DNA from 3 places in the Mycobacterium xenopi genome. Region 3 is predicted to be linked to each of the others. Evidence: riboswitches for the same ligand, from Rfam matches in the RefSeq annotation. Region 3 holds a riboswitch; each other region holds the start of a gene.

Region 1 (4,598 bases), 240 kb from region 3:
CGAGCTGGCCGACCGGGGCGTGGCCATCCGGCTGATCACCGGCGACCATCCGGTCACCGCTGTAGCGATCGCCAACGAGCTGGGCCTACCGGCGACCGCCGAGCATGTGATCACCGGATCCGAATGGAATGCGTTGTCGCGCAAAGACCAAGAACGGGTCGTAGTCGAGCGGATGATCTTCGCGCGCATGTCACCGGAAAACAAGGTGCAGATCGTCCAGACTCTCGAACGGACCGGCCGGGTATGCGCCATGGTTGGCGACGGCTCCAACGACGCCGCAGCGATCCGAGCCGCCACCGTCGGTGTCGGCGTCGTCGCACATGGAAGCGACCCGGCCCACACCGCGGCCGACGTGGTGTTGACCGACGGCCGCATCGAATCGCTGCTGCACGCGGTCGAGGAAGGACGCCGGTTGTGGCGGCGGGTGCAAGCGGCAGTCTCGGTGCTGCTCGGCGGCAACGCCAGCCAGGTGATCTTCGCGATCATCGGCAGTGCGCTCACCGGCAACTCGCCGCTGAACGCCCGTCAGTTGCTGCTCATGAACGTCTTCACCGACGCTTTACCCGCCGCCGCTCTCGCCGTCAGCATACCCAGCGGGCCAGTGCGTCGCGCCGGCCGCGGCCCCGACGAACGGACATTGTGGCGTGCCGTCGGCATTCGCGGAGGGACCACCGCAACGGCTGCGGCGGCCGCGTGGGCGATGGCCGCGCTCACCGGCCGTCGGCAACGCGCTTCCACCGTCGCGCTGATCGCGTTGGTGGCCACGCAGCTTGGCCAGACGCTGGTGGAGTCGCACGCCCCGCTGGTGCTGCTCACCGCCACCGGCTCGCTCGCCGCATTCATCGCGATGGTCAGCCTTCCCGGGGTCAGCCAGCTGCTCGGCTGCACGCCCGTGGGTCCGCTCGGCTGGGCGCAAGGTTTGGGGCCGGCTGTCATCGCGACCGTCGCGATGGCTGCGGTGACTCGGCTGGCGGCTGGTCGGCGGGACTCGCAGCCACCGGCGATCGACTCGTGGCCTGACCACCAGTCACGTGATCACGGCCGGCGGACAGAGGATTTCGACTGCGCCGACCGTCAGGTTAGGCCAGCCTCGAGAACCTTCACGACGACCAGCACGCCGGCAAGCAGAAGGTAGCCGCGCAACGTGAACAGCCCGGCACGACGCACCGGCGACATCACCGGTCTGGGCAGAGTTGCCAAGCTCGGCGTCGTCCAGCTTGCGCGAATCTTGTCGCGCAACGCCTTACGTTCACGGCCGGTCAATTTCGACAGCTCGTCGAGCTCCTCCAACTCGTCGAGACTCAGCGCGCCCAACGGCACAGTGTCTTCCAACTCGCGGCGATCCGCATACCAACCGACCGCGAACACAATCGCCGCGCCGAATATGCCTATCACAGCACCAATGACCAAACCGCTTACCAGCGTGGGTGTGGACAGGTTGGGGAAGAACGTCACCGCCGTCAGCATCAGCGACAGCACTATCAATGACCAGACGATCATCCATGCGATAGCGTTCTGACGGAATGTGTTCACCCACGGGCCCATCACCGGGCGGTCATTGCATAGCAGCACCAGAAATACGGTGGCCGACGGCAGCAGGACCCCGGCGAGGGCTTGGACCCCCTGAGTGATGATGCCTAGGACGTGATCGGGGCTGAACGCGACCGCGGCGGACACCGCTAGCAACGCGGCATAGATTCCGTAAAACAGCGGCGCCTCGGTGACCTTCCAGTGCAACGAATGTGGCTTGCCCAGGGCATCGCCCAGCGCGTAAGTAGTTGATAACGCAACCACGTTGGCGCCGATCAGCGATGCATCTAGCAACACGATTGCAAACAGGACGCCAACGGTGTGCCCGACGTGGTCGGACAGATGAAACGCGACATCGCCGGCGTCGGTGAACTTACCTTCGGCTGGGGTGCCACCGAGTCCGAACGCGGCGGCTGTCATCAGCCCCACCGCACCGCCGATCACACCGACTATCCCGATGATCAGATCAGCTCTGCCGTAACGAATCCAGCGCGGTGTGATGCGCTTGTCGACGATGTTGGACTGCTGGAAAAACAACTGCCACGGCGCCACGGTGGTGCCGACAATTGCCATGATCAGCATCAGCACGATGGAGTCGGGCTCGCCGGGCAGGGAGGGAATCAGGCCGCGGGCACTGGTACCGAAGCTGGGATGCACCAACAACGCCATCGGGATGATCACAACGTTGGCCGCGATCAACACGAACATCAGCTGCTCCCAACGACGGAACGAACCACCAGCCACCACTCCGAAGAGCAGCACCGCGGCCGCCGGTATCGCGATCGTCTTGGGGCAACCTAGGTATCCGAGCGCCAACGACACTCCGATGAATTCGGTGACAATCGTTAACGCATTGAGAATGAGTAAGTCTCCGACACTGAAAGCGCCCCAGAACTTGCCGAAGCGCGCAAAAATCAATCGTGCGTGTCCAACTCGGGTAACCGCTCCCAGTCGCAGAACCATTTCCTGGTTCACGTAGAGCACAGGGATCATCAACACCAGCGTCCACAACAGGTTCATGCCGTAGTTCTGCCCGGCCTGGGCGTAGGTGGCGACGCCGCCGGCATCGTTGTCACCAACCATCACAATCAGTCCCGGGCCGATGATGACAAGCAGCGCCCGCAGTCGTTGCCAGCGGCTGCGGCCCATTCCCGTGGCGTCCCGGCGAATACGGCCAAAGGCGCCGACGATGTCACCAACGTGGGCTGCATCCACCACGGCGGGCCTGGCCGCGTCGGCGATTGCCCGCGGCGTTCCGTCAGATGCGGTCTGGACTATCGCGGCATCGGCGGCTGGCGGTCTGTCGACACGTCCGTGTACCTCAGTGGACAGGGAAGTCATCGGCTCCTCGCAATATGTTCGAGAACAGGGGCGTTGTGGAAGACAAGACAACTCAACGCATTTCGGTAAAACGATGGCCTGCTCGCAGTCGCAGCGGGCTATCCCGCACCGCAAAGCGGTCGGCATGGTCGAATTCAGCGTCAGCGAATGCCAGGCTCAGGCAATAGCGGAACTGCCGCGGCCGGATCTGGGTGAAACAGACGCCGAATACCGATACGGGCTATCGCTTGGATTCATTTGCGTCCTCACCTCCTTACGGCCGAGACACGCGCGGGTGTCACCCGATCGCAGCACCGCAGGGGAATCGAGCGCCCGGCGAACACACGCCGGACGTGGCACCCCTCTCGACAGGGCTTTGGCACTGCACGGCGTATCCGGCATTTTGTCCGGAAGCCACTTGGGCTCAACCCTTAAGCCGGGAGGAGCTGTCCTGACCCTGGGCGTCTTTCGACGTTCGGGGTCAGTGGCCTTTGTCCGTGCAGACGCCTCACCTAGCGAGGTGCTTGCGTGTTCATGGTGGTCTTCTCAACCAGTGCTCGTCAAGCGTTCGGCCGAAATTCGGTAGCGCGCCAGCCCGCCGAGGTGCGTGGAATGATGACGCGGCTCGGTCGCTGCAGCAGGGCTAAGCGCAGGGTCGATACGTCGGCGCCTGAGGCCGGGACCACGAGAAGCCGGACCTCGAAGTCTCGCCGCCTCCCAGCTCAGGGTGGCGGTCCGGTCAGATTGCAACATTCAACCGCGTCCGGGTTGACTGGCGCCGCATTAAGTGCCACGATTGCCGGTGCAAGCACCTCGCTAGGTGAGGCGTCTGCACGGACAAAGGCCACTGACCCCGAACGTCGAAAGACGCCCAGGGTCAGGACAGCTCCTCCCGGCTTAAGGGTTGAGCCCAAGTGGCTTCCGGACAAAATGCCGGATACGCCGTGCAGTGCCAAAGCTCTGACGAGAGGGGTGCCGCGCCCGGCACTTTCGCCGGGTCGGCCTCACCCCATTGTGCGACGTGACGGCACCCCCGTGTGCCCTGGCCGTGAGGAGGTGAGAGCGAAATGAGTCCTAGTGATAGTCCATATCCGAGTTCGGTGACCGTTTCGTTCGGATCCGACCCCGGCATTCTTCGTACCGCCTGAATCGGCTTGCGCCGCTTCACCTAACACGCACCGCTTCGCCCGCGAGCGTGCGTGATGTTGACGTGCTCTGACACGACTGCCCACCGTCTTTGGGTTCCGTTTTGCCTGCGTGAGGAGAATCCCCATGTCTTTTGTGACCACACAGCCGGAACTGCTGGCCACCGCCGCCGGCGACCTCCAAGGGATTGGCGCGACGATGGTTGCCCAGAACGCGGCCGCCGCGGTCCCCACCACCAGTGTGATTCCCGCCGCGGCAGACGAGGTATCAGCGCTGACTGCAACGCAATTCGCAGCGCATGCACAGATGTATCAGGCGGTCAGCGCTCAGGCCGCAGCAGTTCATGACTTCTTTGTGCGGGTTTTGGGGGCCAGCGCCGCTTCGTACGCGGAGACTGAGGCCGCCAACACCATCGCGACGGGGTGAAAGAGGTGTGTTGTGATGGCCTTGGCAATGGATTTCGGTCTGTTCCCGCCCGAAATCAACTCGGCAAGAATGTATTCCGGCCCCGGAGCCGGTCCGATGTTGGCCGCTGCCGCGGCCTGGAACGCGTTGGCAGCTGAACTGCGTTCAACCGCAGCTTCTTACGGCTCGGTGATCTC
Region 2 (4,598 bases), 510 kb from region 3:
GCCTACCGAAAGTTACGGGAACTCGTCGAGCCATTAGCCGATCGTCTTGGCGCCCAGGTCATTTGGGTGATGGGCAATCACGACAACCGGGCGTCGCTGCGCGAACATCTGCTTCGCGAAACCCCCACCATGGCGCCGATGGACCGGGTGTACGACATAGCAGGCTTGCGCGTGATCGTGTTGGACACTTCGGTTCCAGGCCATCACCACGGACAGGTCGCGGCTGATCAGTTGCAGTGGCTGGCCGACCAACTGGCCGAACCCGCTCCCTTCGGCACCATGCTTGCGATGCACCATCCCCCGGTTCCGTGCGTGCAGGATCTGGCCGTCATGGTGGAGCTGCGCGATCAAGCCGCGCTGGCCGACGTTCTCCGCGGCAGCGATGTGCGCAGCATCCTCGCCGGCCACCTGCACTATTCCACCACAGCCACTTTCGCCGGTATCCCGGTGTCGGTGGCCTCGGCGAGCTGTTACACCCAAGATCTGCTGACGCCTGGAACCCGTGGCCGCGACGGTGCGCAGGCGTTCAACCTAGTGCACTGTTACCCAGATACTGTGGTGCACACCGTCATTCCCCTGGTAGCCGGAGCAACAGTGGGACGGTTTGTTTCTCCGGACGCCGTGCGGCGTGAACTCGCCGACGCTCAAGTGAGCATCTTGCCGGCCACCCGAATACCACGCATCGCACCGCAATTGGCGCGTCACGAGTGATTTCCCAGCGGGCGGGGTCCAGCGCGCCCGCCCGCTGGGAGGTCTTACTCGTCGGCTGCCGCTCGTTCCCACGGCGCCGGCACCGGGAAGTACCTTTCGAGGAACTCGCCAACGACCTGTGCCCGCTCTTGGGCGCTGACCTCGGGGAAGCTGCCGTCGTTGAGACAGAAGAAGTCAAACTTGCGCTTCTTCAACAGCTTCGGCAGTTTCGCCAGCCCCGAGCGCAACGTGGTGTCGACGTAGAGTACCTTCGCTGCCTCGTTTTGCACCGCGCGCCCGGTCATCAACGCGTAGTAGTGGTACAGCGAATTGGTCACCGAGATGTCAGTGCTGGACCGGAAGCGGCTTGCCTGGGTGCGGGCGAAGTCGGCCGCAAACTCGCGCTCGAGTTCAAACAGGACGCTCTTGCGCAACGGGACGGCGGTGTGCTCGAGGTGGCGGGTGATGATCTTGCCGAACTTCTCCCACAGCAGCTGGCGGTTCACCCGTGCCGCGTTCTCGTAGCCGCTGCGCTCGGGGTGGTTGCTACCGAGTCCAATCCGGGTGGGCGCTTCGATGAATTTGGTGACGCCACCCGGGGAGAAGAACGTCGCCGGCGAAACCGCTCGGCCGAAGAACATGTCGTCGTTGGAGTACAGGAAATGCTCGGCCAGACCCGGAATGTGATGCAGTTGAGTCTCCACCGCGTGGCTGTTGTACACCGGCAGCACAGAAGGGTCGGTGAAGTGTTCTGCGGCGCGCACAATGGTGATCTTCGGGTGCGGCGCGAGCCACTCGGGCACCGGCGAGTCGGTCGCGATGAAAATCCGGCGCACCCACGGCGCGAAAGCATGCACCGAGCGCAGCGCATACTTCAACTCGTCGACCTGGCGGATCCGCGCGTCGGCGTCATCGCCTTCACCGACAACATAATTCGTCATCGCCGCTGCGCGGCGTGCACGGAACTCTGGGTCGTTGCCGTCCACCCAGGAGAAAACCATGTCGATGTCGAACGTGATGTCGCCCGCGTGCGGGGTGAACATCCCGGCGATCGTCGGCCAGGTGCGGCCATGCAATTCGACTTCTGTGTACACAACCTCGTTGAGCGCCAACGTCTTGCGGGTCAGCGAATTTTCGACCGGGCAGATGGCCTGCTGCCCGTCGAACATCCAGAACTGCAACTCCACCCCGGCGGAGGCGCCGTAACGCATGCCGGAGCGCGGGCATTCGCGCCGACGGAACACGCGCAGCAGCCGCGGGTCCGGGTCCACCGAGAGCAATCCGTCGCCGAGATACACCGAGCGGCGCCCGGTTCCGTCGAGGATCTTCGCGCGCAGGGGCGCGTCCAGGCAGGCCGCCATCAACGCGTCAGCGACCCGGGCGCGCAGGGCAATGTCAACGACGAGTGCCGGGCGCCCGTCGGCACCGCGGATGAGCAAGAACGGAATACCCGCTCGCTCCAGCTCGCCGCGGATGAACAACAGGTCCTGCCGCATCGCCTCGTACGGGGTCAGGCGCAACCCATCGCCCGAAGCGGCGACGCGGAGGTCGATCATGCTGGTCATGGGAACACCTGCCTTCCGTACTCGATGTCGGTCAATTACGTGCACACAGAGGGACACCGCAGACGCGGCCGAGCGGCGACATCGCCCTCACACGTTGAGCTTTGGCACTGGCCGACGTATCCCCGCAGCGCCGGGAAAGCCACTTGGGACCACCCCTTAAGCCGGGGAGATCTGTCCTGATCTTGGGCGTCTCTCGACGTCGTCAGATCAGTGGCCTATGTTCGTCCAGAAGCCTCGCCTAACGAGGTGCTCCCGCAAGGTAGCACCGATTTGAACTCTCGGCAACACGGGCTCCGGCACGGCCAAAGCCGTTGATGTCGTTCACGTCCCGCGCCCGGCGAGCCCCTGGCTTGCCCACGGGGCATTCAAACCCGGGTGCGCTGCGCCGCCAATCGCAGCCGCACTGCCATCAAGATCACACCGAGGGCGTTACCGCCGGGAATGTTGCAGTGCTCCTCACACCGGCACGATCCCCAGACCTGGTCATGCCAGGTGTTTCCTTCCACCAGCAGAACGCCATGGGTCTCCAGCAGCCGGCGCGCCAGGTCGGGATTGTTGTCGAACTTCGCGGTGACCACCTCTTCCATCGCCGCGAATTTGCCGCCGGCTTCCCAGCCCTCGACTAGGGGCGCGGCACGGCCGATCTGCTTGGCGCGGGCCGGATCGTCGGTGTTGCGGATAGCGGCCACCGCAGCCGGGTCACGTGTCTTCGCGGCCGCGAAGGCGTGCTCGCTGGTCGGGTAAAGCCAACCGCGATGCGGTGTGGGTGCGGGCGCGAAATTCGACAAGAACAGATACTCCCCCGCGAAGGTGTCGATCACCGGGATATGCAGCTCGCTCACTGGTGCGACCTCCGCGGCGTGCCATCGGGTCCTGTCGGCCAAGCTACGTGGTGGCCGTCCTATTTCGACGACTTGCCACCAGCCGAGCCCTCGGCTTTGGGCAGCAGCGCCTCCAGCGCGGCACCGGTGATCCGCCGAAAGGCCCGCCGCGGCCGGTTCTGGTCGAGAATCGCCACCTCGAGGGTGGACACGCCGAGGGCTGGCTGATCGGCGGCGCCATTGCCACTTCCCGCCCGCAGCGCCTCGACAGCGATGCGCACCGCGGTGCTCAGGTCGGCGTTTTCGGTGTAGGACTCCTTCAGCGCGTTGACGATCGGCTCGGTGGTGCCACCCATGACCACATAATGCGGCTCGTCGTTGATCGACCCGTCATAGGTGATCCGGTACATCTCAGGGGGTTTGGTCTCGCCGTAGTGCGCCACCTCGGCGACACACAGTTCGACCTCGTAGGGCTTGGCCTGCTCGGTGAAGATGGTGCCCAGGGTCTGCGCGTAGACGTTGGCCAGCTGCCGGCCGGTGACGTCGCGTCGGTCGTAGGCATACCCGCGGGTATCAGCGAACTGGATGCCGCCGCGGCGCAGGTTGTCGAACTCGTTGAACTTGCCGGCAGCCGCGAAGCCCACCCGGTCGTAGAGCTCGCTGATCTTCTGTAGGGATCGTGACGGGTTCTCGGCGACGAACAGCACACCCCCGGCGTAGGCCAGCGCCACCACGCTGCGGCCGCGCGCAATGCCCTTGCGGGCGAGCTCGCTGCGCTCGCGCATCGCCTGCTCGGGTGAGATGAAATAGGGGAAGCTCACTTCTCGCTCCGTGGCGCCTCTGCATCTGGCCCGAAAGTGTCAGCACGCGAACGACTTTCGATGACCTCTCGGGCTAGCTCAGCAATGCGCTGCTCGGGCACCTCGACCGCGCCTTCGGCGCCGATGGTGACTGCGGTCGGGTAGATACCGCGAACCAGATCCGGTCCCCCTGTGGCCGAGTCGTCATCGGCGGCGTCGTAGAGGGCTTCCACCGCCACCCGCAGCGCCGAATCGGCATCGGTCACCTGGGAGTAGAGCTTCTTGATCGACGACTTGGCGAAGATCGCCCCCGAGCCGACCGCTTGGTAGCCCTCTTCCTCGAAGTTCCAGCCCCCGGCGGCGTCGAACGACACGATGCGGCCAGCTTTCTGCGGATCTGGGTCGTCGATGTCGAGACCGGCCAGCAAGGGCAGCGCGACGAGCCCCTGCATAGCGGCCCCGAGGTTGTTGCGCACCATGATCGCCAGCCGGTTGACCTTGCCGGCGAACGTGAGCGGCACACCCTCAAGCTTTTCGTAGTGTTCGAGTTCGACGGCGTAGAGGCGGGCAAACTCGACCGCGATCGCGGCGGTGCCGGCGATACCGGTCGCGGTGTAGTCGTCGGTGATATACACCTTCTTGATGTCGCGCCCGGCGATCATGTTGCCTTGCGTCGACCGCCGGTCACCGGCCATCACGACGCCGCCCGGGTATTTCAGGGC
Region 3 (4,598 bases):
CGTGCAGGCCACCTTCGAGTTCTTCGAAACCGACAAAGCCACCGTCAAATTGTTGTTCCGCGACGCCTATGCCCTCGGCGACCGATTCGAAAAGCACCTCGGTGGCATCTATGAACGGTTCATCGACGACATCGAAACGTTCATCGTCGTCGCGCAACAACGCGGCGAGGTGGTGGCGGCGCCGCCGCGGATGGTGGCCTACACCCTGGCTGCGCTGATCGGCCAACTGGCGCACCGGCGGCTTTCCACCGACGACGGCGTCACGGCCGCCGAGGTCGCCGACTTCGTGGTGTCGCTGGTCCTCGACGGGTTGCGACCTCGCAGGGGGTGACGTGCGCTTCGTCATCGTCGGGGCAGGGATGGCGGGAATACTGGCCGCGATCAAACTGCGCGAGGCCGGCTTTGCCGATGTCACGGTGTACGAGAAAGCCGATCGGCTCGGCGGCACCTGGCGAGAAAACACCTACCCGGGAATCGCCTGTGATGTGCCGTCACACCTCTATACCTACACGTTTGCGCCCAACCCGGACTGGAGCCACACGTTCGCGCCCGGCCCGGAGATCCTCGCCTACTTCGACAGCGTCGCGCACCGCCACGGCGTCGACAAGCTGATCCGCTACGGCCGCGAAGTACGTCGCCTGGACTACATCGAAAACCGTTGGCGAATAACAACTTCCACCGGAGAACCCGACGTAGCCGACGTCGTCATCGCTGCTACGGGCGTGCTGCATCACCCGCGCTATCCCGACATCGACGGGCTGGACCGGTTTGCCGGCAGGGTTTTCCACAGCTCTCGCTGGGACCACAGCGTCTCGCTTGGCGACACACGGCTCGGCGTGATCGGCACCGGCTCCTCGGCGGTGCAGATCGTCGGCGCCGTGACCGAACACCGTGGCAGGGCTGCGCCTGTTCCAGCGCACCCCGCAATGGATCCTGCCGGTGCAAAACCCGCCGATCGACGAGGCGGACCGGACCCGATACCGCGCTGATCCGTCGGTGTTGACCGCGCTGCGCGACGAGCTGAACAGTGGGTTCGTCCAAAGCTTCGCCAACGCGGTCGTCGACGCCGACTCGCCGCAGCTGAAGCAGCTGCAGCAGGCCGCCCGCGCCAACCTCGAGGACAACGTCGCCGACCCTGTGCTGCGAGAGAAGCTGCGGCCCGACTACCGGGCCGGGTGTAAACGGTTGATCATCTCGCCCAACTTCTACGACGCCATCCAGCGGCCCAACGCCCGCCTGGTCACCGAGCCGATCGCCCGCGTGGAGCCCGAGGGAGTCCGCACCGTCGACGGCGAGCTGCACCGGCTGGATGTGTTGGTGCTGGCTACGGGGTTTCGGGTGGACCGCTTTCTGCGGCCGATCCAGGTGGTCGGCCGCGACGGGGTGCGCCTCGACGACGTGTGGGCGCAGCGTCCGTTCGCCTACCTGTCGGTGTCGGTACCGAACTTTCCCAATTTATTCATGCTCAACGGTCCCAACGGGCCGGTCGGTAACTTCTCGCTGATCGATGTGGCCGAGGCGCAATTCGCCTACCTCATGCAGCTCATCGAGGCACTGGGCGACGGCCGCTACCGCACGATCAGCGCCAGTACCGAGGCCACCGCACGCTTCGAGGACGCGAGGGCCAGGGCGTCGGCGAAGACGGTCTGGGTGACCGGCTGCCGAAGTTGGTATCTCGATGACCGCGGGTTGCCGGCCGTGTGGCCGTGGAGCTTCACGCGGTTCCGCGAGGTCATGGCACGCCCTGAGCTGGCCGACTACGACCTCGTGTAGCAGCGCATCAGCGCTGGGGAAGTGGCGTGTCCGAAAAGATACCGTCAATTCACCGACACGATGGCCGGGATTAAATTGACCCGCTCAAGTTGTTGGTGCATCATCGGAAGGGCAAGCACCTCGTTAGGTGAGGCGGCTACACGGATATAGGCCACTGACCCTGAACGTCGAGAGACGCCCCGGGTCAGGACAGCTCCTCCCGGCTTAAGGGTTGAGCCCAAGTGGCTTCCGGTCCTACCGGACACGCCGTGTGGTGCCGAAGCTCTAGCGAGAGGGGTGCGGTCTCCGACGTTCGTCGGGTTCTGTACTCCTGCAGTGCACGTGGATCGTGCGGGTGATCCGCACCTGGCGTCGCCGTGAGGAGGTGAGGGACGAATGAGTTCCAGTGAGAGTCCGGACCGATATAGGGGTCCTGTTTCGTCCCGATCCGGTCCCCGGCACGCCGCCTCCGGCTGAATCGGCTCGACGCGCGCGTTGCCCCAGAGCAGAGACCTGCTCGGAACCGCGGGACGGAACAGCGAGTCCAAATATGACCGCTTGATTTCCGCCTAGGAGGCAACCATGACCGCTGTTCTGTACGACGAGGTGGTGACGACAGCACCCGCCCCCCGGCTGACGGCAGCTCCCAAGCTGACCGTGGCCCCCGCGCCGAAGGAAGCCGCGCCGAAGAAGGCGTCGCGGCGCATCGACTCCGACCCCTTCGGTGGCGGCGACCCGTTGGTCACCGGGGCTGCTCGTCTGTTGAGCATTCCGCTGCGTCACCTATACGCAGCGCTGTGGCGGGTTGGGGTGCTCGAGGTCGGGGCGTAGTCCGATGACTGCCGAGCAATCCTCTCACCCAAGCCTCTAGTTGCCAGGTCGCTGACTGTTTGTCGGGCGGCCTGGCAACTTGCGTATTCGCGGGACGCGGCGCGCCGGTCATCATTGGTTGCCTCCATGATCGGTGCGTCGCGTCCTAGGCAGATGCCGCGGCGATGAGTGCGGTCAACCCGTCCCGGTAGGCCGTCAAACTGTGGCGCCAGGCGACGTCGATCGCCCCGCCGCTGTCGACGTCGATCTCCACCCCGACATGCACGTACGGTGACGGCGGCACGTGCGGCACGATGTCGAGGAAATTCACCACCCGATAACAACTTTCGATCGCAGCGTTGAACGCGGCCGCGAAGTCGCTCAACCCGACCCGCGGGCCGGCGAAGGTGACGAGTCGCGGCTCGATGGTGTTCGGCGGCATGTTGCGGCAGATGTCCGGCGCGGCCAGCACAGCCAGCGCGGCGCCCAGACTGTGCCCAGTGACCAGAATCTGGTCGGTCCCAGCAGTGGCCGCAGCCAGGTTGGCGGCGACGCTTTCGCGGACCAACTCATAGACCTGCTGGAAGCCGGCATGGACGTGCCCGAATCCCGCGATCGGGAGGTAGGGCTGGGGAAGGGCATCGATGTCAGCCAGCCAATCCGCCAGATCCGCGCTGCCGCGAAACGACACGAACGCGGTGCGGCTGGCCGGGTTATGACCCAACAGGCCGAAGAGGTCGGTGTCCTTGGTCATCGCGGTCACCGCGGGGTGCGGATCGGTCATCGCGGTCAGCGCAGCGCCGTCGGCGCGGATCAATGCGGTTTTCACGAATCCAGTCGGCAAGACCGCGGGACTACCGCTGAGCACGCTGTAGGCGGCCGCCGCCAACGGCAGGGCCACGTCGCGAGCGAACAACGCGTCGAAGGCCACACGCCGCAGTCTAGGAACGCAGCGCCGGCGCGGCCCGGGAAATCGCGGCAACAACGATGGCTCTGCGCAGTAGCGTTGACATGCTGGGCGCGGCACGAAGGGAGCGGGTCATGGCGACCGATCTGACGCTCTATCTTGACGACGAGCCGGGGGAGCTGGCCAGGGTCGGCGACGTGCTCGGCAAAGCGGGCGTCAACATCGCCGGGCTGTGTGCGCTCAGCAGCGGTGGCGGCCAGTCCGAAGTGCACATCCTGGTTCACGACGCCACACCGGCCTTCGAAGCGCTACAGGGGGCCGGAATCAAGATCGTCGAAGAGCAGGAAGTCATCGTCCTCGACATCGAAGACCGGCCAGGCGCCCTCGCCGAGGTGGTCCACAAGCTCGGCGACGCAAAGGTCAACTTGGAGACCGCTTACCTGGCCACCCACACCCGTCTCGTGTTGGGCGCGGATAACCTCGCCGACGCGAAGGCGGCCCTGGGCTGATTTGCCGCGATTCGGCGAACCCCTAGAATTTTGAGCATCGGCGTCGATCCGGCCATCACCGGGGAGCCTTCGGAAGAACAGGCCCAGCCGGCGTGCGGGCCCCAGTAGAACCGAACGGGTAGGCCCGTCATAGCCGCCAACGAGTGGTCGCGCCCAGGCGCGGCAAGCGGGGTGGTACCGCGGCGCTCGCGCATCGGCGCGGCGTCGTCCCCGGGCCTGACAATGGCACAGGAGACGACGCAAGTGAGCGAGCACAGCTATCCCAAACTGGGCAGCGGGGCACCCGACTTCCCGGCGTTGGAAGCCGAGGTTCTCGACTACTGGGCGCGCGACGACACCTTCCGCGCCAGCATCGCCCGCCGCGCGGAGGCCGAAGAATACGTGTTCTACGACGGGCCGCCGTTCGCCAACGGCCTCCCGCACTACGGGCATCTGCTCACCGGCTACGTCAAAGACATCGTGCCCCGGTATCGGACCATGCGCGGCTACAAGGTGGAGCGCCGTTTCGGCTGGGACACCCACGGGCTGCCGGCCGAACTCGAAGTCGAGCGCCAGCTCGGCATCACCGACAAATCGCAGATCGACGCGATGGGCGTTGCGGCATTCAACGAAGCCTGCCG

What was found. Region 3 has a riboswitch for magnesium ahead of MYXE_RS13540 (Rv1535 family protein). Riboswitches for the same ligand answer to the same signal wherever they lie in the genome.
Region 1: it holds a riboswitch for magnesium, as region 3 does, so the genes downstream of both, MYXE_RS12535 (NRAMP family divalent metal transporter) here and MYXE_RS13540 (Rv1535 family protein) in region 3, are expected to answer to the same signal.
Region 2: it holds a riboswitch for magnesium, as region 3 does, so the genes downstream of both, MYXE_RS11180 (stealth family protein) here and MYXE_RS13540 (Rv1535 family protein) in region 3, are expected to answer to the same signal.

The regions. Positions count from the first base shown of each region.
Region 1 covers NZ_AP022314.1:2,677,039-2,681,636, reverse strand. Annotated here, with positions in the region: gene MYXE_RS12540 (cation-translocating P-type ATPase) at 1-1,135, shown strand, start outside; gene MYXE_RS12535 (NRAMP family divalent metal transporter) at 1,075-2,871, opposite strand; M-box (ykoK) riboswitch at 3,204-3,377, opposite strand; M-box (ykoK) riboswitch at 3,656-3,829, shown strand; gene MYXE_RS12530 (PE family protein) at 4,123-4,422, shown strand; gene MYXE_RS12525 (PPE family protein) at 4,438-4,598, shown strand, end outside.
Region 2 covers NZ_AP022314.1:2,398,986-2,403,583, reverse strand. Annotated here, with positions in the region: gene MYXE_RS11185 (phosphodiesterase) at 1-711, shown strand, start outside; gene MYXE_RS11180 (stealth family protein) at 756-2,255, opposite strand; M-box (ykoK) riboswitch at 2,335-2,508, opposite strand; gene MYXE_RS11175 (NADAR family protein) at 2,621-3,097, opposite strand; gene prcA (proteasome subunit alpha) at 3,157-3,897, opposite strand; gene prcB (proteasome subunit beta) at 3,894-4,598, opposite strand, start outside.
Region 3 covers NZ_AP022314.1:2,912,162-2,916,759, reverse strand. Annotated here, with positions in the region: gene MYXE_RS13550 (TetR/AcrR family transcriptional regulator) at 1-331, shown strand, start outside; gene MYXE_RS24550 (flavin-containing monooxygenase) at 333-989, shown strand; gene MYXE_RS24545 (flavin-containing monooxygenase) at 892-1,773, shown strand; M-box (ykoK) riboswitch at 1,886-2,056, shown strand; gene MYXE_RS13540 (Rv1535 family protein) at 2,335-2,583, shown strand; gene MYXE_RS13535 (lipase family protein) at 2,729-3,493, opposite strand; gene MYXE_RS13530 (amino acid-binding protein) at 3,604-3,978, shown strand; gene ileS (isoleucine--tRNA ligase) at 4,201-4,598, shown strand, end outside.